Regions from separate parts of the Sinomonas sp. B1-1 genome, predicted to be linked through region 2. Evidence: riboswitches for the same ligand, from Rfam matches in the RefSeq annotation. Region 2 holds a riboswitch; each other region holds the start of a gene.
The links. Region 2 has a riboswitch for S-adenosylmethionine ahead of ACQ5BE_RS18105 (ABC transporter ATP-binding protein). Riboswitches for the same ligand answer to the same signal wherever they lie in the genome.
Positions count from the first base shown of each region.

Region 1: linked by a shared signal. The riboswitch ahead of ACQ5BE_RS17800 (DUF1737 domain-containing protein) and the one ahead of ACQ5BE_RS18105 (ABC transporter ATP-binding protein) in region 2 are both predicted to bind S-adenosylmethionine.
Region 3: linked by a shared signal. The riboswitch ahead of sfnG (dimethylsulfone monooxygenase SfnG) and the one ahead of ACQ5BE_RS18105 (ABC transporter ATP-binding protein) in region 2 are both predicted to bind S-adenosylmethionine.

Region 1 is NZ_JBCHVF010000016.1:39,765-47,175, reverse strand. It holds gene ACQ5BE_RS17820 (acyl-CoA thioesterase) at 1-528, shown strand, start outside; gene ACQ5BE_RS17815 (ArsR/SmtB family transcription factor) at 696-1,070, shown strand; gene ACQ5BE_RS17810 (SRPBCC family protein) at 1,073-1,573, shown strand; gene ACQ5BE_RS17805 (NAD(P)/FAD-dependent oxidoreductase) at 1,657-2,919, opposite strand; SAM riboswitch class IV at 3,061-3,169, shown strand; gene ACQ5BE_RS17800 (DUF1737 domain-containing protein) at 3,177-3,485, shown strand; gene ACQ5BE_RS17795 (rhodanese-like domain-containing protein) at 3,482-3,892, shown strand; gene ACQ5BE_RS17790 (O-succinylhomoserine sulfhydrylase) at 3,901-5,121, shown strand; gene ACQ5BE_RS17785 (globin domain-containing protein) at 5,321-6,487, shown strand; gene ACQ5BE_RS17780 (DivIVA domain-containing protein) at 6,484-6,984, shown strand; gene ACQ5BE_RS17775 (globin domain-containing protein) at 7,060-7,411, shown strand, end outside.
Region 2 is NZ_JBCHVF010000017.1:2,297-9,707, reverse strand. It holds gene ACQ5BE_RS18135 (LssY C-terminal domain-containing protein) at 1-721, opposite strand, end outside; gene ACQ5BE_RS18130 (hypothetical protein) at 833-1,306, shown strand; gene ACQ5BE_RS18125 (DUF503 domain-containing protein) at 1,323-1,616, opposite strand; gene ACQ5BE_RS18120 (hypothetical protein) at 1,697-2,680, opposite strand; gene ACQ5BE_RS18115 (oxygenase MpaB family protein) at 2,779-3,723, opposite strand; gene ACQ5BE_RS18110 (flavin reductase family protein) at 3,815-4,297, opposite strand; SAM riboswitch class IV at 4,339-4,450, opposite strand; SAM riboswitch class I at 4,593-4,689, shown strand; gene ACQ5BE_RS18105 (ABC transporter ATP-binding protein) at 4,695-5,561, shown strand; gene ACQ5BE_RS18100 (aliphatic sulfonate ABC transporter substrate-binding protein) at 5,613-6,656, shown strand; gene ACQ5BE_RS18095 (ABC transporter permease) at 6,737-7,411, shown strand, end outside.
Region 3 is NZ_JBCHVF010000015.1:93,155-100,565, reverse strand. It holds gene ACQ5BE_RS17570 (ArsR/SmtB family transcription factor) at 1-982, shown strand, start outside; gene ACQ5BE_RS17565 (acyl-CoA dehydrogenase family protein) at 1,141-2,370, opposite strand; SAM riboswitch class I at 2,499-2,611, shown strand; gene sfnG (dimethylsulfone monooxygenase SfnG) at 2,667-3,851, shown strand; gene ACQ5BE_RS17555 (O-acetylhomoserine aminocarboxypropyltransferase/cysteine synthase family protein) at 3,851-5,218, shown strand; gene ACQ5BE_RS17550 (CoA-binding protein) at 5,215-5,721, shown strand; gene ACQ5BE_RS17545 (NAD-dependent succinate-semialdehyde dehydrogenase) at 5,836-7,239, shown strand; gene ACQ5BE_RS17540 (putative quinol monooxygenase) at 7,310-7,411, opposite strand, start outside.

The DNA.
Region 1 (7,411 bases), on a different contig from region 2:
CGGGACGAGATCGTCGCGTCGATGAAGCAGCAGGAGTACACGGACGCCGGCACGGCGGAGCGGGTGGTGCTGCGCTTCCTCGCCGCGCCGACCGACGTGAACTGGGGCGGCAAGGTGCACGGCGGCACCGTCATGAAGTGGATCGACGAGGCAGCGTATGTGTGCGCCTCACGGTACTGCGGGCGGGACACAGTCGCGGTGTTCTCCGGCGGGGTGCGGTTCTACCGTCCGCTGCTCATCGGGGACGTCGTGGAGGTCGAGGCGAGGCTCGTGTACACGGGGACGAAGGGCATGCACATCGCGGTCCACGTCCGCTCGGGCTCGCCGCGGGGCCACGAGCTGAACCTCACGACGTACTGCCTCACCGTCATGGTGGCCCGGGACGAGAGCGGCGCCGCCGTGCCCGTGCCGCCGTGGAAGCCGGTCTCGGACGAGGACCGGCGGCTGTGGGCGCACGCCCGCGAGCTGCTGACGATCCGCGGCAAGGCCCCCGGCGGACGCCTCCCGAACCACATGCTCGAGGCCTAGCCCCCGTTGTGGGGTCCCGTCCGCGGGCTTGCGGGGTCCCGTCCGCAGGCTTGCGGGTCCCGTCCCCCGCTAACCGAAGGGACGGGACCCCGCAAGCGACGGGACGGGACCCCGCAATGGGGCCGGGCCTTGCCGGGGCGGCCCCGCAGGGACTAACATGCAACCAAATGGTTGTAGATCAGAAGCCCCGGGACCTCACGGACGAAGAGATCGACAGGATCTTCGGCGCCCTCGCAGACTCGACCCGCCGGGACATCCTCCGGCAGTCGATGCTGCGGGAGCAGTCCGTCTCGGAGCTCGCGAAGAACTACGCCATGAGCTTCGCGGCGGTCCAGAAGCACGTCGCGGTGCTCGAACGGGCACTGCTCGTCACGAAGGAACGGCGCGGGAGGGAGCAGATCGTGCACTCCAACCCCGCGGCGCTCCGCAGGGCGGCCCGCCTCCTCGACGCCTACGAGGAGCTGTGGCGGGACCGCATCCGGCGCATCGAGGCGATCCTCGACGAGACGCCACCGCGCACAGGCCACGACCAGGGGACATGACCATGACCTTCGTCAGCAGCAGCAAGGACACCCAGAACCTGACCTTCACGCTCGTCACCGAGTTCGACGCCGCCAAGGAGCGCGTGTGGGACGTGTGGGAGGACCCGCGCAAGCTCGAGCGCTGGTGGGGCCCTCCCGGCTGGCCGGCGACCTTCGGCCGCCACGAGTTCCACCCCGGGGGCCTCTGCCACTACTGGATGACCGGCCCCGACGGCGAGAAGGCCTACGGGTGGTGGCGGTTCCTCGCCATCAGCCCGCACGACCGGCTCGAGATCGAGGACGGCTTCGCCAACGAGGACGGCTCCCCGCTCGACCCCGAGGACAGCGCGACGTTCACGGTCACCTTCGAGGAGGCAGGCACCGGGACGCGCATGACGACGGTCTCGGCCTTCCGCTCCCTCGAGCAGCTCGAGCGCATGGCCGAGATGGGCATGGAGGAGGGCATGAAGGAGGCCTCGGGCCAGATCGACGCGATCCTCGCCGAGGCGCAGGCCGTGCGCTGAGGCAGCGGCACGCACGACGGCGCCGGGTCACCGAGGCGACCCGGCGCCGTCGTGCGCCCGTTCCCCGCTACACCGGGGCCCTGCTACGCCCGCGGCTTGTCCGGGCGGCTCAGGACCACGAACGAGCGGCGGTGGCTGATGTAGTCGCTGGGCCAGGTCGCCAGGGCGCGGACCTTCTGCAGGCTGCCCGAGAGCAGGAAAACGTGCACGCCGAGCCAGGCGAGGAACGCGAGGGGGCCCGCGAGGACCTTCCGATCCGGACCGGGACCGACCTCGGCGACCGCGGCGCCGCGGCCCACCATGGCCATGTAGCCCTTGTCCGAGTAGTGGAACGGCTCGCGCGGGCGGCCCTCGATGTCGGCGAGGATGTTCTTCGCGGCCCAGCCCCCGGCCTGCAGCGCACAGGAGCCGAGCTGCGGGAGCTTGTTGCCCTTGTCATCGGTCATGTTCGCGGCGTCGCCGAGGACGTACACCCCCTCGACCCCTGGGGCGGTGAGGTCCTCGTTGACGTCGATCCTGCCGCCGCGGCCCTGGGGTAGGCCCGAGCCCGCCACGACCGGCCCGGCCTTGAGGCCGCCGGCCCAGACCACCAGGTCGGCGGGGATCCCGGTACCGTCGTTGAGCACCACCGTGTCCGGGGTGATCTCCTTGACCGGCACGCCGAGGTGCAGCTGGACGCCCATGCCGGACAGGCGCCGTCGTGCGTACTCCTTGGACTTGTCGGAGAACGGGGGGAGCACGTTCGGGAGCATGTCCACGAGGTGCACGCGGCAGCGGGAGGCGAGGCGCTGGGAGAAGTAGCCCGGGAGGACATACTTCACGGTCTCCGCCATGGCGCCCGCGGTCTCGACGCCGGTGGGGCCGCCGCCGATCACCACGAAGTGCAGCTCCGAGCTGTCGTCGACCCGGTCGGCCTCCTCGAGGATGTTCGAGAAGGAGCTGCCGAGGCCCACGGCGTCCTCAACCGAGTAGAGCGGATACGTCCCCTCCTCGGCGCCCGGGGTGTTGAAGAAGTTGGCCTCGGCGCCGGAGGCCAGGACCAGGAAGCGGCCCTCGTAGGTCCTGCCGTCCGAGGTGGTCACGCGCTTCGCGGCCGGGTCGACGCCGGTCACTTCCGCGACCAGCACGCGCACGTTCGGCTGGCTCCGGAAGATGTCGCGCAGGGACCGGGCGACCTCCGAGACGCCGAGCTGGACAGTCGCCACCTGGTAGAGCAGGGGCTGGAATTGGTGGTAGGGGTTCTTGTCGATCAGGAGGACCCGCACGCCCTTGCGCCCGAGCTCGCGCGCGGCTGCGACGCCCGCGAACCCTCCGCCGACCACGATGACTTCGTAGTTCTCGTCCACGGGGCGCACATTACCCGCTCGGAGGCGATCTGAACCGCTGCGGGCAGCAAGCTGACCCCCGTGGCGCCGCCCGTGGCATGTTGCCAATCGTTACCGCCGGGCCATGGCTGGCCCCATGCCCGCGTGCTACGTTCAACGCAGAGTAATGAGCGCCAGTGGGAAGCCCTGACTAGCTGGCCGGCAACCCTCCGTTCGGCGGGGTGCCTCAGGTGAGTACTCGGCGTTCGTTGATCGAGAGCAAAGCCCGAAGGAGCCCCATGTCCGAGACCGTGACAGAGCCGGCTGAGACCACACCGCTGAACGATCCCGCGGCTCCTTCCGGGGCCGCCGAGGCGAAGCTCGCCTACCGCCTCCTCACGGGCCCGGACACGCGCGAGTTCTGCGCCCGCATCTCCCAGGCTCTCGCGGACGGGTACGTACTGCACGGCAGCCCGGCCGCGACCTTCAACGGCTCCGAGGTGATCGTGGCGCAGGCCGTGATCCTCCCGCATGCCGTGGCCCGAGCGGACGCCGCCGTGGCCTCCGCCGTCGAGGGGCTCGAGTACGAGGGCGAGGGCCACGCGTGAGCTACGCGGGCGACATCGACCCGCTCGAGGCGTGGGAGAAGCTCAAGGACGGCGCCGTCCTGGTGGACGTCCGCACCGAGGAAGAGTGGGCCCACATCGGGATCCCCGACACCAAGGCCACCGAGAACGACCCGCTCTTCATCCCCTGGGTCTTCGCCGGAGGCATCCCCAACCCGGACTTCGTGATGGAGCTGACGCTCCAGGCCCCTGAGCCGGGCAGCACCGAGCTCGTGTTCCTGTGCCGTTCGGGCAACCGCTCCGTCGCCGCCGCGGAGGTGGCCGCCAACCTCGGCTTCACGGCCTACAACATCCTCGAAGGCTTCGAGGGACACCCGGGCCCCGACGGCCACCGCACCGTGAACGGGTGGAAGAACCGCGGGCTGCCGACCAATCTGGGACAGGACTAAGTACTTTCGTGACGTTTGACACCAACCACAATCTATCGGTCGGTTGGAGCGAAGACACCCAGGCCGTGCGCGGCGGGCTCCTCCGCACCAACTTCCAGGAAACCTCCGAGGCCGTCTTCCTGAACTCGGGCTTCGTCTACGACTCGGCGGAGGCCGCCGAGCGGGCCTTCACCGGCGAGGACGAGCGCTTCGTCTACTCCCGCTACGGGAACCCCTCCGTCGCCACCTTCCAGGAGCGCCTGCGCCTCCTCGAAGGCACCGAGGCATGCTTCGCGACCGCCTCCGGCATGTCGGCGGTGTTCACGGCCCTGGGCGCCCTGCTCGGCGCGGGAGACCGCGTGGTGGCGGCCAGGAGCCTGTTCGGCTCGTGCTTCGTGATCCTCAACGAGATCCTGCCCCGCTGGGGCGTCGAGGCCGTGTTCGTGGACGGCCCTGACCTGGACCAGTGGCGCGAGGCCCTCTCGGTGCCCACCACGGCCGTGTTCTTCGAGTCGCCCTCGAACCCGATGCAGGAGATCGTGGACATCCAGGCCGTGGCCGACCTCGCGCATGCAGCGGGAGCCAAGGTCGTCGTCGACAACGTCTTCGCCACGCCCCTGCTCCAGCGCAGTCTGGACTTCGGCGCCGACGTCATCGTGTACTCCGGGACGAAGCACATCGACGGACAGGGGCGCGTGCTCGGCGGCGCCGTCCTCGGCACGAAGGAGTTCATCGACGGCCCCGTCAGGCACCTCATGCGGCACACCGGGCCGGCCCTGTCGGCCTTCAACGCCTGGGTGCTCACCAAGGGCCTCGAGACGATGGGGCTGCGGGTGCGGCACTCCTCCGCCAACGCCCTCGCGATCGCGGAATGGCTCGAGGCGCAGTCGGACATCAGCTGGGTCAAGTACCCGCACTTGCGCTCGCACCCGCAGTACGAGCTCGCCCGCAAGCAGATGAGGGCCGGCGGCTCCGTGATCACCTTCGAGCTCGGCGCCCCCGAGGGCCAGGGCAAGGAGGCCGCGTTCCGCTTCCTCAACGCGCTCAGCGTCATCGACATCTCCAACAACCTCGGGGACGCCAAGTCCCTCATCACGCACCCTGCCACGACGACGCACCGGGCCATGGGCCCCGAGGGCCGCGCCGCGATCGGGCTGAGCGACGGCGTGGTGCGGCTCTCGGTGGGGCTCGAGGACGTCGGGGACCTCATCGGGGACCTCGGGCAGGCCCTGCGCGCGGCCGCCCGCTGAACGGCGCCGAGCAGCGCCGCGCGTCGTCGGGCACGCCAGCTGCGGGCCGGGCTTGACAGAACGGCCGCCATGTTTCGAGTGGAACCACACGCGCCATGCATAGTAGGTTGCTTCAGGCGGTACCTGCCAGGGGGGTGGCAGACGCAAGAGACAGCCCCCCGGGGCAGACGTGCGCGCTAGGCGCAGAAGGGACGGCCGCGTGGACTCGAGCGCGCTGAAGCGGACATGGTCGATGGCGGCCTCGCTCGGGGACGACGTTCCGCTGTACTTCTACTCGCACCTGTTCGCGACCCACCCCGAGGTCCGGGAGATGTTCCCCGTCGCGATGGGCGCGCAGCGGGACAAGCTCTTCGCAGCCCTCGGGCACATCATCAGCCATGCTGACCGCCTCAACGAGGTGGACGGGTTCATCGGCCAGCTCGGACGCGACCACCGCCGCTTCTCGGTGGCCCCCGAGCACTACTCGATGGTCGGGGCCTCGTTCCTCGCCACGCTCCAGAAGTTCCTCGGCCCCGAGTGGACGGAGGAGGTGGCACGGAGCTGGTCCGAGGCCTACGGGCTCATCGCCAAGGTCATGGTCATGGCCGCCGAGGACTCCGCGGACGAGACCCCGCCCTGGTGGGAGGGCGAAGTCCTCTCCGTGGACCGGCGCAGCCTCGATGTCGCGGTGCTCGATGTCCGCATGCCGCAGGACTTCACGTTCATGCCGGGCCAGGCCGTCGCCGTCGAGGTCCCCGCGCTGCCGCGGACCTGGCGGTACCTCAGCCCCGCCAACGCGCCCCGGCCGGACGGGATCGTGCAGTTCCATGTCCAGCTCATCCCCGGCGGCCTGTTCAGCACGGCCGCCGTCCGCAGGACCAGCCCCGGAGACACGATCCGCGTCGGCATCCCGATCGGCGACCAGCTCGCTGTCGACGGCCACCGCGACCTGCTCCTGATCGGCGGGGGAACGGGGCTCGCGCCCCTCTCCGCCGTCCTCGACCGCGTCGCCGCGCAGTGGCGCGACACAGGCTTCGGCCCGCGCGTGGACCTCTTCCACGGCGCCCGCGTCCCCTGGAACCTGTACGACCAGTCCAGGCTCGCGGACCTTGCGGCCCGAGAACCGTGGTTCTCATTCCACCCAGTGGTCTCGGACGACCCGACGTTCCCCGGTCTGACCGGGTACGTCGGCAGTGCCGCAGCCGCACACGGCTCGTCGGTGGGGCGACTGGCCCTCGTGTGCGGTTCGACGCCGATGGTGCGCCACACCGTCAGCGAACTGGTCGCCGCGGGCGTGCCGCGCGACGACATCCGCTATGAGGACTACACCGGGGTCGAGGACAACTCGTCCCCCACCGGAGAAGACCAGCTAGAAGGGACCCGATGAGCACCTCCATCCACGGCGGCCGGATCAGCCCCTCCGACGTCCGCAACGCCACGTTCGAACAGGTCGGCCATGGCTACGAACCCGGAGCCGTGCACCACTTCCTGGCGGCCGTCGCCGACCAGATGGACGCCGACCGCGTCCAGCTCGAGGCGCGCGGCGCCAACGCGCAGGACGAGATGGTGAAGATCATCAGCCAGGCGCAGGTGCTCGCGGAGAAGTTCGTCGCGGAGGCCGAGCAGTACTCGAAGGACCTCGTCGCGAGCGCCCGGACGCAGTACAGCGAGATCCTGCGCCGCGCCGAGAACGCCGCGGTGAGCCGCACCGAGGGCCAGGCCGTCGCGACCACCCAGGCCGCCCCCGCCTACACCACGCCCATCGACGAGATCGAGTACGTGCGCACCTACACCAAGGTCGCCCAGGTCCAGCTGCGCGCCGTCATCGACGCGCTCGCGGAGCAGGTCGACAAGCTCGGCGACGTCCCCAAGTCGGGCCAGTAGCCGGCCCCCTCCCACCCCAGCCCGACGGGCCAAGCCAGCCACCCGCCGTCGTCCGTTCGTGAAGGAGTAGTGCCAATGCTGTCATCCACCTCAGTGCCGGTCATCGAGGCGACCCTCCCGGTTGTCGGGGAGAACATCACGACCATCGCCCAGCGCTTCTACGAGCACATGTTCGCGGCGCATCCCGAGCTGTTCGACGGCGTCTTCAACCGCGGCAACCAGGCGGACGGGCACCAGCAGCAGGCCCTCGCAGGCTCGATCGCGGCGTTCGCGACGATGCTCCTCAAGAACCCCGACTCGGTCCCCGAGCACCTCCTGTCCCGGATCAGCCACAAGCACGCCGCGCTGGCCATCGCCCCCGAGCAGTACCAGATCGTCCACGAGAACCTCTTCTGGGCCATCGGCGACGTGCTCGGCGAGGCGGTGA
Region 2 (7,411 bases):
GGGCCAGGGACTCGTCCGGGCGCTGCCGGTGGAGGATCTGCTGGACCAGATCCGTCAGGAGCTCCTGCGCCACGACGGCGCCGACCACCGCGGTGGCGAGGAAGCGGCGTCGGGCCTGCCACAGCACGAGCGCCGCGGCGGCCGTCATCAGGACCACGGTCTGCCAGTTCGCGAGCATGGTCGCGGCGATGAAGAAGGCCGTCTCCCCCGGCGTGCGGACCTTGGGCATGAGATTCGCGATGCGCTCGTCGATGCGCGTCAGGACGCCGCCGCTGACCACGGTGTAGGCCACGCCGAGGAAGTTCACGAACGGAACGGCCGCCACCACGACGACGCCCGTGAGCCACAGCCCCGACGCCCTGTCGCGGCGGAACCGGTTCCGCAGCCACACCGCCCCCGGGGCATTCGTGGCCCGGGCCCTGACCACGTATTCGTTCGCGGCGAGGCCCTCCCAGGCGGCCGCGGCGAGCGAGCGCAGCATCTCCGACGGCCGCGCGAGGGCACGCACCACAGCCCAGACGAAGACCCCGATGAAGACCGCCTCGAGGAACACGGCAGCGAGGAACAGCATGGGCGAGACGAACAGCGTCAGTGTGCGGACGGCGTAGAAGAAGACGACCATGAGCACGAGGGCTGCCAGGGCCAGCGCCAGGTGCGGGGCCGCGCCGATCCTGCGCCTCGGCGCGTGCCGCACTGGTCCGCTTGCCACGTCAGACGCCATAGGGCGATTCTCCCCACTTTCCTGAAGGGTTCCTGCAGGCGGCCCGCGCGTCAGGGTGCGCTCAGGGTGAACCCCGAGGCGCGCGGGCGGATCGGCGGGGATAATCGAACGGTGAGCACCCCCGGCAACGCCCCTCGGCGGAATCCGTACCGGGACCCGAGCGCCTACTGGCCCGACGGCGTCCCGCCCGGGAGCACGTCCGCCCGGGGATCGCGCGGGCTCGACGGCCTGGTCCCCGACGGCCAGCGCCACGGCGAGCTTGCGCGCAGGGGTGAGGCGTCGCCGTCGTCCGCGGGATCCCGCCGCAGCGAGCCGCGGCAGCCGCGCCCGCCCAAGCCTGCTTCGCGGTTGGCGACGTTCCTCGGGGTCCTCTGCTTCGCGGCGGGGCTGACAACCTTCACCGTCGGATTCATCCCGGGCGGATGGGGAGCCTTCCTCGCGTCGGGACCGCTCGTGTTCGCGGCGCTTGCCGGCTGGGGCTCGTTCGCGCGGTCGAAGGCGCGTGCCGCCCGGATCTCTGGGATGGCGATTGCCGGCGTGGCGCTCAGCGCGCTGCACGTGGCGCTGCTGATGTTCGTGCGCTGACTGCTGACTGCGGCGCTCAATCCTCGCTGTGCAGGTCGCGGCGGCGGGCGCTGAGGAGATCGACCTCGGGCCGGCCCGCGACGAGGCGTTCGACGCCGTCGAGCACCTCGAGCGCGTGGGCCCGGTCCCCCGAGACGATCCCCGCGCCGATGCGGGCGCGCCGGTACAGGTCGTGTTCGCCCACCTCCGCGACGGACACGTCGAAGCGGCGTCGCACCTCGGCGACGATGGGCCGGACCACCGAGCGCTTCTCCTTGAGGGTGTGCACGTCGCCGAGGAGCAGGTCGAGCTCGATCCACGCGATCCACATGCGCCCATTTTCTCCCCCCTCTCATCGACCCCCTTCATCGACTGCTCCGTAAGTGTCGGTTTGAGGCCCCAGAACGACACTTACGGAGCAGTCGATGAAGGGGTGGAGGCGCCGGCGGAGGCCTTGCCGGGGCGCCAGCCCCTGAGGAAGAGGGCCGTCCGGACCTTCGCGACGGCCGCCTTGGCGTCGTTGGCCATGTGGCGCTTGGAGATCCTCACCTCGGCCCAGCCGACATCGTCATAGCTCTCGGAACGGGCGATGTCCCGCACGATCTGCGGCTCCGTCCCGTGGTGCTCGCCCTCGTACTCGACTCCGACGCCGTACTCGGGGTAGCCGATATCCGGCTTCGGGCCGCGCTGCCCATGGCTTCCCACAATCCGGGCGTTGAGCACCGGTTCCGGAAGGCCCGCGCGCAGCAGGGCGAGCCGCAGCGCCGTCTCCTGCGGCGAATCCGAGCCGACCCGGATCAGCCCGAGGGCCAGCCGCGCCTTGCGGATCCCGCGTTTGCCGCGGTGCCGCGCGACGATGTCCCGCAGGGCTTCCAGTGTGCAGTGCGGCTCCTCGCGGCCCTCCAGCTCGGGATACGGGATCCGGACGCAGGCGTCACCGACGGCGACCAGCTCGTCCAGCGTGATCCGTTCAGCCAGGTCGAGCCAGGTCCGGGCGGGGGTCGTGACCGGAACACCTCCGAGGCGCGTGATCTCGCCGGGCAGGAGCTTGGCCCGGTGCACGACGACGTGCGGCCGCTTCAGGTGCGCTGCCCCCTCGGGCCGGATCACGTGGAAGACCTCGTCCTCACCCAGCCCCCGCTTCCGGGTTGGGAGGCCATGGAGCTCTGCGGCCGTCGTGTGGGAGGCCGCGCACTGCTCGTTGACCTCGACGAACGGGCGCACCCGCGCGCCCAAGGCGAGCGCCGCCGTCGTGCTCTGCCCCCTAATCCCGCGCCCCATGAGCCTGAGGCTCCGGTGGCGCAGCCTGCGCTTGCTGACCCCGGCATGGGCGGCCTCGGCCACCGTGAAGGGCCGTCCGGAGAGCTGCTGGGGGAGACGCCGCGGGGTCTTCATGCCCTCATGAGAGCAGAATCGGGACAAGGCGGCAGAAGTTATCCACACCCCCTCATCGACTGCTCCGCAAGTGTCGTTTTGAGGCCCCAGAACGACACTTACGGAGCAGTCGATGGACCGGGGAGGACGCCGAGGCGCGCCAGACGACGTCGCGCGGCCGCCTCACTCGGCGACATCGGGTCGAGGGCCCGACCCACGACGGCGAGGGTCGCCTTCGCGGCGCCCGTCACCGGGAGCGGCACCGGCCCGAGGCGGGGCCGCTCGAGCCCCAGCAGGTCCAGGTGCCGCTGGGGCATCCCCGACACCACCGCGTTGAACAGCACGGCGTAGCCCGGGCGCAGCAGCGGGTCGAGCGGCGGCCGGCGCAGGAACGAGACCACATCGGCCAGGCGCGGTCCGCCGGCAAGCTGCCCTGCGGCGTCGTACGCCTCCATCCGCTCGACGAGGGCGGACGCGGTGCGCGGCGGGTCGGCCACCCCCATGAGCTCCCCGGCCGCGGCCCACTCCCCCACGTAGCGGTCCGCACCCCCGGGAACCGGCCCGGCAAGCAATTCGTACGCCCGCAGGAACGCATCCGTGAAGGCGAGGTGGACCCACTCGGCCAGTGTGGGGTCATTGGCGGAGTAGTGCTCGTGCGTGCCGTGGCCCGTGACGAACTCCCCCTCCACGGGCACGTGCCGCTTCCGCACCCACGCGCACGCACGGCGGGCGGCCGCGGTGTCCCCGTAGGTGACGGTGAAGATCCAGCGGATCGTGCCGGCGAGCCGTGCAAGGGGGTCGGCGCGGTAGTTCGAGTGCTCCACGACGCCGGCGAGCACACCCGGGTGCAGGGCCTGCGTGAGAAGGGCGCGGATGCCGGCGGCGATGGGCGTCATGCCCCCGTGGACGGCCCAGACCGCGGAGCCAGGCGCGAAGTACCCCGCGTCGTCGCCCTCCTCGAGGGCTTCCTCCCACGCCAGGTTCCCCTCGGACTGGCCTGAGAAGGTCGTCAGGAGGCGGCGCCGCAACGGGCCGATGAGCGTGTCGTTGAGACCGGTGGTCACCCACCCAGCGTACCGGCGGGTTGGCTGGCCGGGGCCCCCTCCGCTTGGGGGAGCCGGGGCCCCGGCTGCCTGGCGCTGATGCGCCGTCGGTCTACTTTGCCCAGTACACGTGGTTGGTCAGGGGGACGAACTCCTCCGGATCCGAGACGCTGACCACCTCGCCGATCAGGATGACGTGGTCCCCCGCGTCCACCCGCTGCCAGAGGCGACACTCGAGGTGCGGGACGTCGTCGGCCACAATCGGCGAGCCCAGCGTCCCGGGCCCCCAGGCCAGTCCCGCGAACTTGTCCGTCCCCTTCGCCGCGAACCGCGCCACGAGGTCCCGGTGGGACTCGGACAGGATGTGCACGGCGTAGTTGTCGGTGCGGTTCCAGATCTCGAATGAGCTCGACTTCTTGTCCACCGCCCACGAGACGAGCGGCGGGTCGAGGCTGATCGACGTGAACGAGTTGCTCACGAGGCCTGCGATCGCGCCGCCGTCCGAGGTGGTGATGACGGCGATGCCCGTGGCCCAGTGCCCCATGGCGCGGCGCAGGTCCGCGCCCGTCACGAGGTCGAGGGGTGTCGCTGTCATGGGCTCCTCCAGCTAGTCGGCCGGACGCCCACGGTTCGCAGGCGCCGTACTTGCCGCGGATGGCCACCGCGGCCGGATCTTCATCTGGGGCACCCCACTACGGGAGAGGGTTGCCGCCCGGCCAGCCAGAGCTTCGCGCCGGGACTCTTGATCCTGTCCTTCACAGTACGGAAGGGATCCACCGGTCGTCCAACGTATCCGCGGGCGGTGGAAACACGCGGACACATTGTCATTTGTTACGCGCGCCCCGACGTCTGGTTTTGCACGGCGGGCCTTCTTTACGTGAAATGTGAAGTGACCATCCCGAGCGGCTGAGAGATCTGGCTCCGTGACGCCGCAGCAACCATGGCCCCCGCAGGGGCCACAGGTGCTACCGCCAGAACCGATGGAGATGCACATGCCTTCTGCCCTGGCCCAGCCGACTTCCGAGGCGCCCCACCGCGGTTCCGCCCTCGCCGCGCCCCGCGCCGCCTCGCTGGAGTTCCGCGGCGTCGCCCAGTCCTTCGCCGCCCGCCGCGGCCGTGGCACCGGGACGGGCGCGCACGACGGCGTGACCCACGTCCTGCGCGACGTCGACCTCGCGCTCGCCCCGGGTGAGATCGTGGCCCTGCTGGGCCCGAGCGGCTCGGGAAAGTCCACGCTGCTGCGCATCGCCGCCGGGCTCGACGCGCCCGCGGCTGGGGAACTGCTCGTGGGCGGCCAGCCGAGCAGCGGCATCTCGCCCCTGTGCGCCGTCGGCTTCCAGGAGCCCCGGCTCCTGCCCTGGCTGAGCGTGCACGACAACGTGGCCCTGGGCCTGCCCAAGGGGACCGAGAAGCGCGAGGGGCGCGCCGCCGTCGACCGCCTCCTGGCCCTCGTGGGCCTGACCCACTGCGCGGCGTACCGCCCAGGCGAGATCTCCGGCGGCATGGCCCAGCGGGCCTCGCTGGCCCGTGCCCTGGCCCGGCGCCCCGGCGTGCTGCTCCTGGACGAGCCGTTCGGCGCCCTCGATGCGCTCACCCGCCTGAAGATGCAGGACCTCCTCCTGCGCGTCCACGAGGCCGAGCCCACCACGGTCCTGCTCGTGACCCACGACGTCGACGAGGCGCTCCAGCTCGCCGACCGCGTCGTGGTGCTCGGCTCCGAGGACGGCGTGCCCGGCGCAACGATCCAGCACGTCCTCGACGTCCCGGGCGAGCGCCCCCGCGACCGCGCCGACGCCGAACTCGCCCGCCTCCGCGGCACCCTCCTGTCCACGCTCGGCGTGGACACGCACCACCACTGACCCTCCCCCGCACGTCCACCCGCACCCCGCACCCGCACGAAGAGGTTCCCCATGCCTGCCCTGAACCAGTCCCGCACCGCCGCGTTCCGCACCGCCGCGTCCCGCCGCTCCTTCCTCGCCCTCGGCCTCGGCGCCGCCGCCCTGGGCCTGAGCGCGTGCGCCGGCGAGGGCTCCGGCGGCTCGGCGCCCGCGGCGAAGGCGGCCGGGACGCTGAACATCGACTGGGCCACCTACAACCCGCTGTCCATCGTCATCAAGGAGAAGGGCTGGCTCGAGGAGGCCCTCAAGCCCTCGGGCGTCGGCGTGAACTGGGTCCAGTCCGCCGGATCGAACAAGGCCAACGAGGCCCTGCGCGCCGGGGCGATCGACGTCGGCTCCACTGCCGGCTCCGCGGCGCTCCTGGCCCGCGCGAACGGCTCGCCGATCAAGGCGATCAGCCTCTACTCCCAGCCCGAATGGGCCGCGCTGGTGGTCGGCAAGGACTCGAAGATCGCCTCCGTCGCGGACCTCAGGGGCAAGCAGGTCGCCGCGACCAAGGGCACGGACCCCTACTTCTTCCTCCTCCAGGCGCTCGAGGCCAACGGGCTCAAGCAGGCCGACGTCACGGTCCAGAACCTCCAGCACGCGGACGGCCGCACGGCCCTCGAGAACGGCTCCGTCGAGGCGTGGAGCGGCCTCGACCCGATCATGGCGGCCGCCGAGCAGAACGGCGCGAAGCTGCTCTACCGCAACATCGACTTCAACACCTACGGCTTCCTCAACGCCACCGAGTCCTTCCTCAAGGACCGGCCGGAGCAGGCGCAGACTGTCGTGGACACCTACGAGAAGGCCCGCGGCTGGGCTGCGGCGAACCTCGAGGAGACCACCTCGATCCTCGCCAAGGCGGCCAACATCTCCGATGCGGTCGCCGGGAAGGTCATCAAGGAGCGCACTCGGCTGGCCATCAACCCGGTCCCGGGCGAGACGCAGCTCGCGGTCCTGAAGAAGGTCGGCCCGATCTTCGTCGCCTCCGGCGATGTCTCCGGGCAGGACAAGATCGACACGGCCCTCGCCTCGCTCCTCGAGCCGAGCTTCGCGTCCAAGGCAGCCAAGTGAGCACCGCCTCCTCCGGGACCCGGCCCGAGGCTGAGGCGACGCACGACGCCGCGGAGGCGCCCGCCGTCGTGCGCGGCACCCTGCGCCGGGGTTCCCAGGGCGACGCGGCCGGCGGGCTCAAGCGCGCGGCGATCGGCGCCGTCGTGCCCCTGGTCCTGCTCGCGCTGTGGCAATGGTCCACCTCGGCGGGGCTGTTCAGCGCGGTCCAGCTGCCGGCGCCGGGCGCGGTGCTCGCTGCCGGGGCGGAGCTCGCGGGCCGCGGGGAGCTGTGGCAGCACGTGGGCATCTCGACGCAGCGCGTCCTGCTCGGGTTCGTGATCGGCGGAGCGCTGGGGCTCGCGTTCGGCTCGCTCGTGGGGCTGTCGCAGTGGGCGGACCGGCTCCTCTCGCCGACGATCGGGGCGCTGCGCGCGGTGCCGTCGCTCGCGTGGGTGCCGCTGCTGATCCTGTGGCTCAAGATCGGGGAGAACTCGAAGGTCACGCTGATCGTGATCGGCGCGTTCTTCCCCGTGTTCACCACGGTGTACCTCGCGCTGCGGCACGTGGACCGGAAGCTGGTCGAGGCCGGGCGGGCGTTCGGGCTCACCGGCCTGCAGCTGCTGACCACGATCCAGCTGCCCGCCGTCGTGCCCGCGATCTTCTCGGGCCTGCGGCTCGCGCTCGCGCAGGCGTGGCTGTTCCTCGTCGCGGCGGAGCTCATCGCGTCCTCGATGGGCCTGGGCTTCCTCCTGACGGACTCGCAGAACAACGGACGG
Region 3 (7,411 bases), on a different contig from region 2:
CACGCTCACCCACGAGGACCTCACGAGGGTCCGCTTCGAGGCGTCGCCGCTGTGGGAGACGGTCACGAGCCTGCGGGCCCTCCAGGCTGGGACGCCCCTGCACCGGCCGTGGGTCACCGAGGCACGCCGCCGCATCACGGCCAGCGGCGACCCCCTCGCGCGCGAGCACCTGCGCCTGCTCACCACGCTCGTGCAGCCGCAGGGGTTCATCGCCGACTCGCTCACGCCCACGCCCGAGCGGGGGGACTCGTTCGCCGATGCGCTCGACGCCGTCGCCGCAGTCCCGGGCGAGCTGTGGCTGCGCGACCTCGGCTACCTCGAGCGCCGCAAGCCGACGGGGACCATCCTCGCCACGCTCGAGGAGCTCCGTGCGGACATCGACGCCGCCGTGCCCCGCATCGTCGCGGCGCTGCGCTGGTACTGGGCGACCGCCGTCGAGCCCTACTGGCCGAGGCTGCGCTCGGTCCTGCTCGCGGACATCGACTCCCGTCTGGATGAGCTCTCGCACTACGGCATCCAGGAGGTCTTCAAGACACTCCACCCGAGCGTGCGCCCCACCGAGACGGGCCTCGAGATCACGCGCGGCTGCGAGGCCACGGACCTGCCCGAGCCGGGCAGCGGCCTCATCCTCGTGCCCAATGCGTTCGTGTGGCCGAACACGCTGGTGCTCAACATCGCCCCGTTCGTGCCGACCATCACCTACGCGCCCCGGGGCGTCGGGCGGCTGTGGGAGGCCACGCGCGAGACGCGCGAGTCCCCCATCTCGCGGCTTCTCGGGCGGACGCGCGCGCAGATCCTCGCCCAGCTCGACGTCCCGATGACGACGACGCAGCTCGCCTGCGCGCTCGACCTCGCCGCCGGGACGGTCAACGCGCATCTCAAGGTGCTCGCGGAGTCGGGGCTGACCGAGCCGGTGCGCGCCGGGCGGGAGGTGTTCTACCAGCGCGGCCGCGTGGGCGAGGAGCTCCTGGCCCGCGCCTGATCCTGTTGTGGGGTCATGTCCCTGCGTTGAGGGGTCATGTCCCTGCCTTGAGGGGTCATATCTCTAGAGAGCGGATTCCTTTTCTTAGAGACATGACCCCTCAACCTCCGGACCGGGGCCTGAGAGGCTAGGGATGTGACCCCACAAGGAGGGGCTATCTAGCAGGCGGAGGCTGGGACCCCGGCCGTCGCCTCGCCGATGCTGTGCAGCGCGACCGGGGAGACGCCGTTGACGAACCAGTCCCCCAGCCCGCGCGCCTTGAACGCCACGGGGTTGTGCGTCGCGACCGTGCGCGCGTTGCGCCAGTGGCGGTCCAGCGCCTTGCCCCGGGACACCGCGGAGGCGCCGGCCGTGTCGAAGAGCTGCTGCGCGGCGTCGATCACCAGCGGCGGCACGGCCACCTGGGCGAGGTCGACGGCGACCGCTCCCCGCGCGTAGCGGTCCTCGGCGCTCGCGTCGGGTCCCAGCGCGAGGGCGTCATCGAGCTCGCGGGCGGCCGCGAGCACCGACGACTCCGCAGCGAACGACTTCGCGGCGAGCTGCCCGACGAGGTTCAGGATGAGCGGATCCTCGCGGAACAGCTGGCCCGAGCCCGTGGAGAACGTGCGGGTCCGCTTCGCGACGAGCGACGACGCGTCCCGCACCACGGCCTTGCCGATCCCTGCGAGGACGGACAGGAGCATGAGCTGCAGGAACGCCGGCTCGTGGGTGGTGGACTCGGTGCGCGGCACGGTGTCCTCGGCGGGGATCGGGACCTCGCGGAACACCGCCGTCCCCGTACCAGTCATCTGCTGGCCGAATCCGTCCCAGTCGTCGCGGATCTCGACGCCGGCGTGCCGGGTCGGGGCGATCGCGTACAGCCGGGAGCGCTCGCCCTCGGGGGACGCCATCACGGCCACGTAGTCGGCGAAGATCGTGCCGGTCGTGTAGTACTTCTCGCCCGTGAGGAGGTACCCGCGGTCGCCCGCGGGCACGAGCCTGGTCGCGACCGTGCCGAGGGCGTTGCCGGCCCGCTCAGTCGCGGCGTTGCCGAAGATCACGCCGTCGACGACGCGGCCGAACCACCGCGCGCGGAACGCGTCGTCCTGGAGCGAGATCGTCTCGACGAACGCGAAGTGGGAGCGCAGCAGGTGCGCCACCGACGAGTCCGCGGCGGCGAGGTCGATGAGCAGCCGCACGAGGGTCTCGACGGAGGCCCCGAAGCCCCCATATGCGACCGGAACCCGGAGGCGGCCGAACCCGGCCTCCTTGAGCCACTCGACCTGCTCGAAGGGCAGCGTCCGGCCCAGTTCGCGCTCCAAGGCACCCTCGGCAATGCGGTCGAAGACCGGTGCGAAGCGCTCGGCGAGCTCGGCGTACGAGGCACCGCCCGGCGTCGTGCGTCCCATGCGTGCATCCCCTCTCCGGCGGGCCATCGGCGGGCGCACGCCGTCGAACAGTATTCGGCGCCAGCCAGCCGAGCGCGAGTGTGACGAAATAATTTGCCTCGTTACGGCCCCTCTGGCGACAATCGGAAGGACCATCCCGAGCGGCCGAGAGATCTGGATCTGTGACGCCGCAGCAACCATTGCCCCCAAATGCCGGAACAACGGCCGGAGCCAAAGGTGCTACTGCCAGAAGCGATGGTGAGCGATCAGGCCACATCCTGCGCTGCACGTCGCGCCCGAGTTCCAAGGAGCGCAGCATGACCGACCACCGCATCGACTTCGAGACCCCGCTGAAGTTCGCGTACTGGGTGCCCAACGTCTCGGGCGGCCTCGTCGTCTCGACCATCGAGCAGCGCACCAACTGGGAGTTCGAGTACAACAAGAAGCTCGCCCGCATCGCGGAGGACTCCGGCTTCGAGTACGCGCTGACCCAGACCCGCTACGCCGCGAGCTACGGCGCGGACAAGCAGCACGAGGCGACCTCGTTCAGCCTCGCCCTCCTCGGCGCGACCGAGCGGCTCAAGGTCATCTCCGCCGTGCACCCCGGCATGTGGCACCCGGGTGTCCTCGCCAAGTTCATCATCACCGCGGACCACCTCTCCGGCGGCCGCGCGGCCGTGAACATCGTCTCCGGTTGGCTCAAGGACGAGTTCGTGAACTTCGGCCTGCCGTGGCTCGAGCACGACGAGCGCTACGTGCGCACCGAGGAGTTCATCAACGTGCTCCGCGGCCTGTGGACCCAGAAGGGCTACTCGCAGTCGGGGAAGTACTACAACATCAAGGACTTCACCCTCAGCCCGGCCCCGCTGGACATCCCGGGCCGGGCACACCCCGAGATCTTCTTCGGCGGCAACTCGACGGCCGCACAGGCCGCCGCGGGGCGCACCGCGGACTGGTACTTCTCCAACGGCCGCGACCTCGAGCCGTTCAAGGACAACATCCGCGGCGTCCTGGCCGCCGCGCAGGACGGTCGGACCGCCCCCGCCGCCCCGCGTTTCGGCCTCAACGGCTTCGTGATTGCCCGCGACACGGAGAAGGAGGCCCAGGACACCCTCCGCGAGATCATCGCCAAGGCGCACAAGCCGGCCGTCGAGGGCTTCGCGGCCGCCGTCAAGGAGGCCGGCCAGTCCACGAAGGACGGCAAGGGAATGTGGGAGGACTCCACGTTCGAGGACCTCGTCCAGTACAACGACGGCTTCCGCACCAAGCTCATCGGCACCCCCGAGCAGATCGCCGAGCGGATCGTCGAGTACAAGAAGATCGGCGTGAACCTCTTCCTCACCGGCTACCTGCACTTCCAGGAGGAGGTCGAAGCGTTCGGCCGCGACGTCCTCCCGATCGTCCGCGAGCTCGAGGCGGACCTAGCTCGGAAGAACGGCACGGAGCTGCGCACGGACCTGCTGCCGGTGACGAGCTTCCAGGCTGCCGGGGCGAACGCCTGATGGCCGAGCGCCAGTTCGGGTTCCGCACCCGCGCCCTGCACGCCGGCGGCACGCCCGACGCCGAGCACGGCGCCCGGGCGGTGCCCATCTACCAGTCCACCTCGTTCGTGTTCAAGGACTCGGACGACGCCGCGAACCTCTTCGCGCTGCAGAAGTACGGCAACATCTACTCCCGCATCGGCAACCCCACGGTCGCGGCATTCGAGGAGCGCATCGCGTCCCTCGAGGGCGGCCTCGGAGCGGTCGCGACGAGCTCGGGCATGGCCGCGGAATTCATCACGTTCGCCGCGCTGACCCAGGCCGGGGACCACATCGTCGCCTCCTCCAAGCTCTACGGCGGCACGATCACACAGCTCGACGTGACCCTGCGCCGCTTCGGGGTCGAGACCACGTTCGTGGACTCGACCGACCCCGCCGCGTTCAAGGCCGCCCTGCGCGAGAACACGAAGGCCGTCTACACCGAGGTGGTGGCCAACCCCTCGGGCGACATCGCCGACGTCGCCGGCCTGGCCGCCGTCGCCCACGAGCACGGCATCCCGCTCGTGGTCGACTCGACGCTGACGCCGCCGTACATCTTCCGGCCGATCGAGCACGGCGCGGACATCGTGATCCACTCGGCCACGAAGTTCCTCGGCGGGCACGGCACGACCCTCGGCGGCGTCGTCGTAGAGTCCGGGACGTTCAACTGGGCCAACGGCAAGTTCCCGTCCATGACCGAGCCCGTGCCGAGCTACGGCAACGTGACGTGGTGGGGCAACTTCGGCGAGTACGGCTTCCTCATGAAGCTGCGCTCCGAGCAGCTGCGCGACATCGGCCCGTCCCTGTCGCCGCAGTCCGCGTTCCAGCTCCTGCAGGGCGTCGAGACGCTCCCGCAGCGCATGGACGCGCACCTCGCGAACGCGAAGGCGGTCGCCGAGTGGCTCGAGGCCGATCCGCGCGTGACCTACGTGAACTATGCGGGCCTGCCCTCGCACCCGCAGTACGAGTTCGCCCAGGGCCTCCTGCCGCTCGGCGTCGGGAGCGTGTTCAGCTTCGGCGTGAAGGGCGGCCGCGAGGCCGGGGCCCGCTTCATCGAGGCCCTCCAGCTCGCCTCGCACCTGGCCAACATCGGCGACGCACGTACGCTCGTGCTGCACCCGGCGTCGACCACCCACCAGCAGCTCTCCGCCGAGCAGCTCGTCGCGGCGGGCGTGCCGGGGGACCTCATCCGCTTCTCCGTGGGGCTCGAGGACGTCGAGGACATCATCTGGGACCTCGACCAGGCGCTGGCTGCCAGCCAGGAAGTGGACGAGCTTGAGGAGGAGTTCGCTGCACCGACGTACGACGGCGAGGCCTGCTCCCTGCCGCTGAAAGGGGGCGCCAAGTGAGCGCGACCGTTGAGACCGCGGACCGGACCTGGGTCGGCCCGACCGCCCCGGAGCGCCTGCAGATCCTGCGCGAGACGAAGTCGATCGCGATCGTCGGCGCGTCCGACAAGCCGAGCCGCGCGAGCTACTTCGTCGCGACGTACCTGCTCTCCTCGACGAAGTTCACCGTCTACTTCGTCAACCCGGCGCTGAAGACCATCCTCGGCCAGCCGGTCTACCCGTCCCTCGCGGACCTGCCCGAGACGCCGGACCTCGTCGAGGTGTTCCGCCGCCACGAGGACATCCCCGGGGTGCTCGAGGAGGCCAAGGCCGTGGGCGCCAAGACGCTCTGGCTCCAGCTCGGCTCGTGGCACGAGCAGGTCGCGGCCGATGCCGAGGCGGCAGGCATGAACGTCGTGATGGACCGCTGCGTCAAGATCGAGCACGCCCGCTTCCACGGCGGCCTGCACCTCGCGGGCTTCAACACCGGGGTCATCTCGAGCAAGCGCCAGGTCCTGTCCTAGCGCCGTACCCACTGCACGCACGACGCCGGCCGGTCACCTTCCGCACAGAAGGGGACCGCCGCCGTCGTGCTTAAGCACAGTGATGTGCGCCACGGAACGGGGCAAGATGGTGCCATGACTACCACTGCGAGCACCCGCGACGAGCCCGGCTACCGTGTCCTGAACCCGGCCACCGGCGAGGTCGTCGAGACGTTCCCGACCGCCACCGACGAGCAGGTCCAGGAGGCCTTGGCCGCGGCCCAGTCCGCGTTCGAGTCATGGCGCGAAACCCCGATCGAGACGCGCGCCAAGGTGGTCGCGCGCATCGGCGAGCTGTTCACCGAGCGAGCGGACAAGCTCGCCGCCATCATCACCGAGGAGATGGGCAAGCCGCTCTCCGAGGCCAAGGGCGAGGCCGAGTTCTGCACGGACATCTTCCGGTACTTCGCCGAGGAGGGGCCGGGCCTCGCCGCGGACACCGAGATCAAGACGTTCGCCGGCGGCCGCGCGGTCGTGCAGAAGCTCCCCGTCGGCCCGCTCCTGGGGATCATGCCGTGGAACTACCCGTACTATCAGGTGGCCCGCTTCGCCGCCCCGAACCTCATGCTCGGCAACACGGTCATCCTCAAGCACGCCGAGTCGTGCCCCCGCTCGGCGCTGGCGATCCAGGAGATCATGGACGACGCCGGCCTGCCGAAGGGCGCATACGTGAACGTCTTCGCATCGCACGCGCAGATCGCTGACATCATCGCGGACCCGCGGATCCAGGGCGTCTCCCTGACCGGCTCCGAGCGCGCCGGGGCGATCATCGGCGAGCTCGCGGGCAAGAACCTCAAGAAGGCTGTGCTCGAACTCGGCGGCTCGGACCCGTTCGTGGTCCTGGACTCCCCCGACGTCCGCGCCCTCGCGGACACGGCGTGGGAGACGCGCATGGAGAACACGGGCCAGGCCTGCAACTCCAACAAGCGCATGATCGTCATGGAGGACATCTTCGACGACTTCGTCGCCCGGCTCACCGAGCGGGCGCGGGGCCTCACCCCGGGCAACCCCGCCGATGACGCCGAGGGGACCTTCGCGCCGCTCTCCTCCCGCGCCGCTGCCGAGGGCCTCGCCGCCCAGGTGCGCGACGCCGTCGAGAAGGGCGCCACCCTGCACGCCGGCGGCGAGCTCTCCGACGGCGACGCGGCGTACTTCTCCCCCGCCGTCCTGACCGGCGTCACCCCCGAGATGCGCGCCTACAAGGAGGAGCTGTTCGGCCCGGTCGCGGTGGTGTACAAGGTGGCCAGCGACGAGGACGCGCTCCGTCTGGCCAACGACACCCCGTACGGCCTGGGCGGCTCGGTCTTCTCGGCGGACACCGCCCGCGCGGAGCGGGTCGCCCAGCGCCTCGAGGTCGGCATGGCGAACGTCAACCTCCCCTCCGCCGAAGGCGCCGAGATCCCGTTCGGCGGCGTCAAGCGCTCGGGCTTCGGCCGCGAGCTCGGCCCGCTCGGCATGGACGAGTTCGTGAACAAGCGCATGTACTTCGTCGCCGACTGATCCACAGCAAGTGACCCACAGAAGGTGACCCCCAGAAGGTGACCCCCAGACGGGGACGGGGTGGGCGGGCTCAGCCGATCTGCAGCTCGCCCATCGCGTCCCAGCCGTTGCCGTCGACCTGCCGGGAGACGATGCTCGGGGTCTTGGTCAGGCACGGGCGCATGGCCTCGAG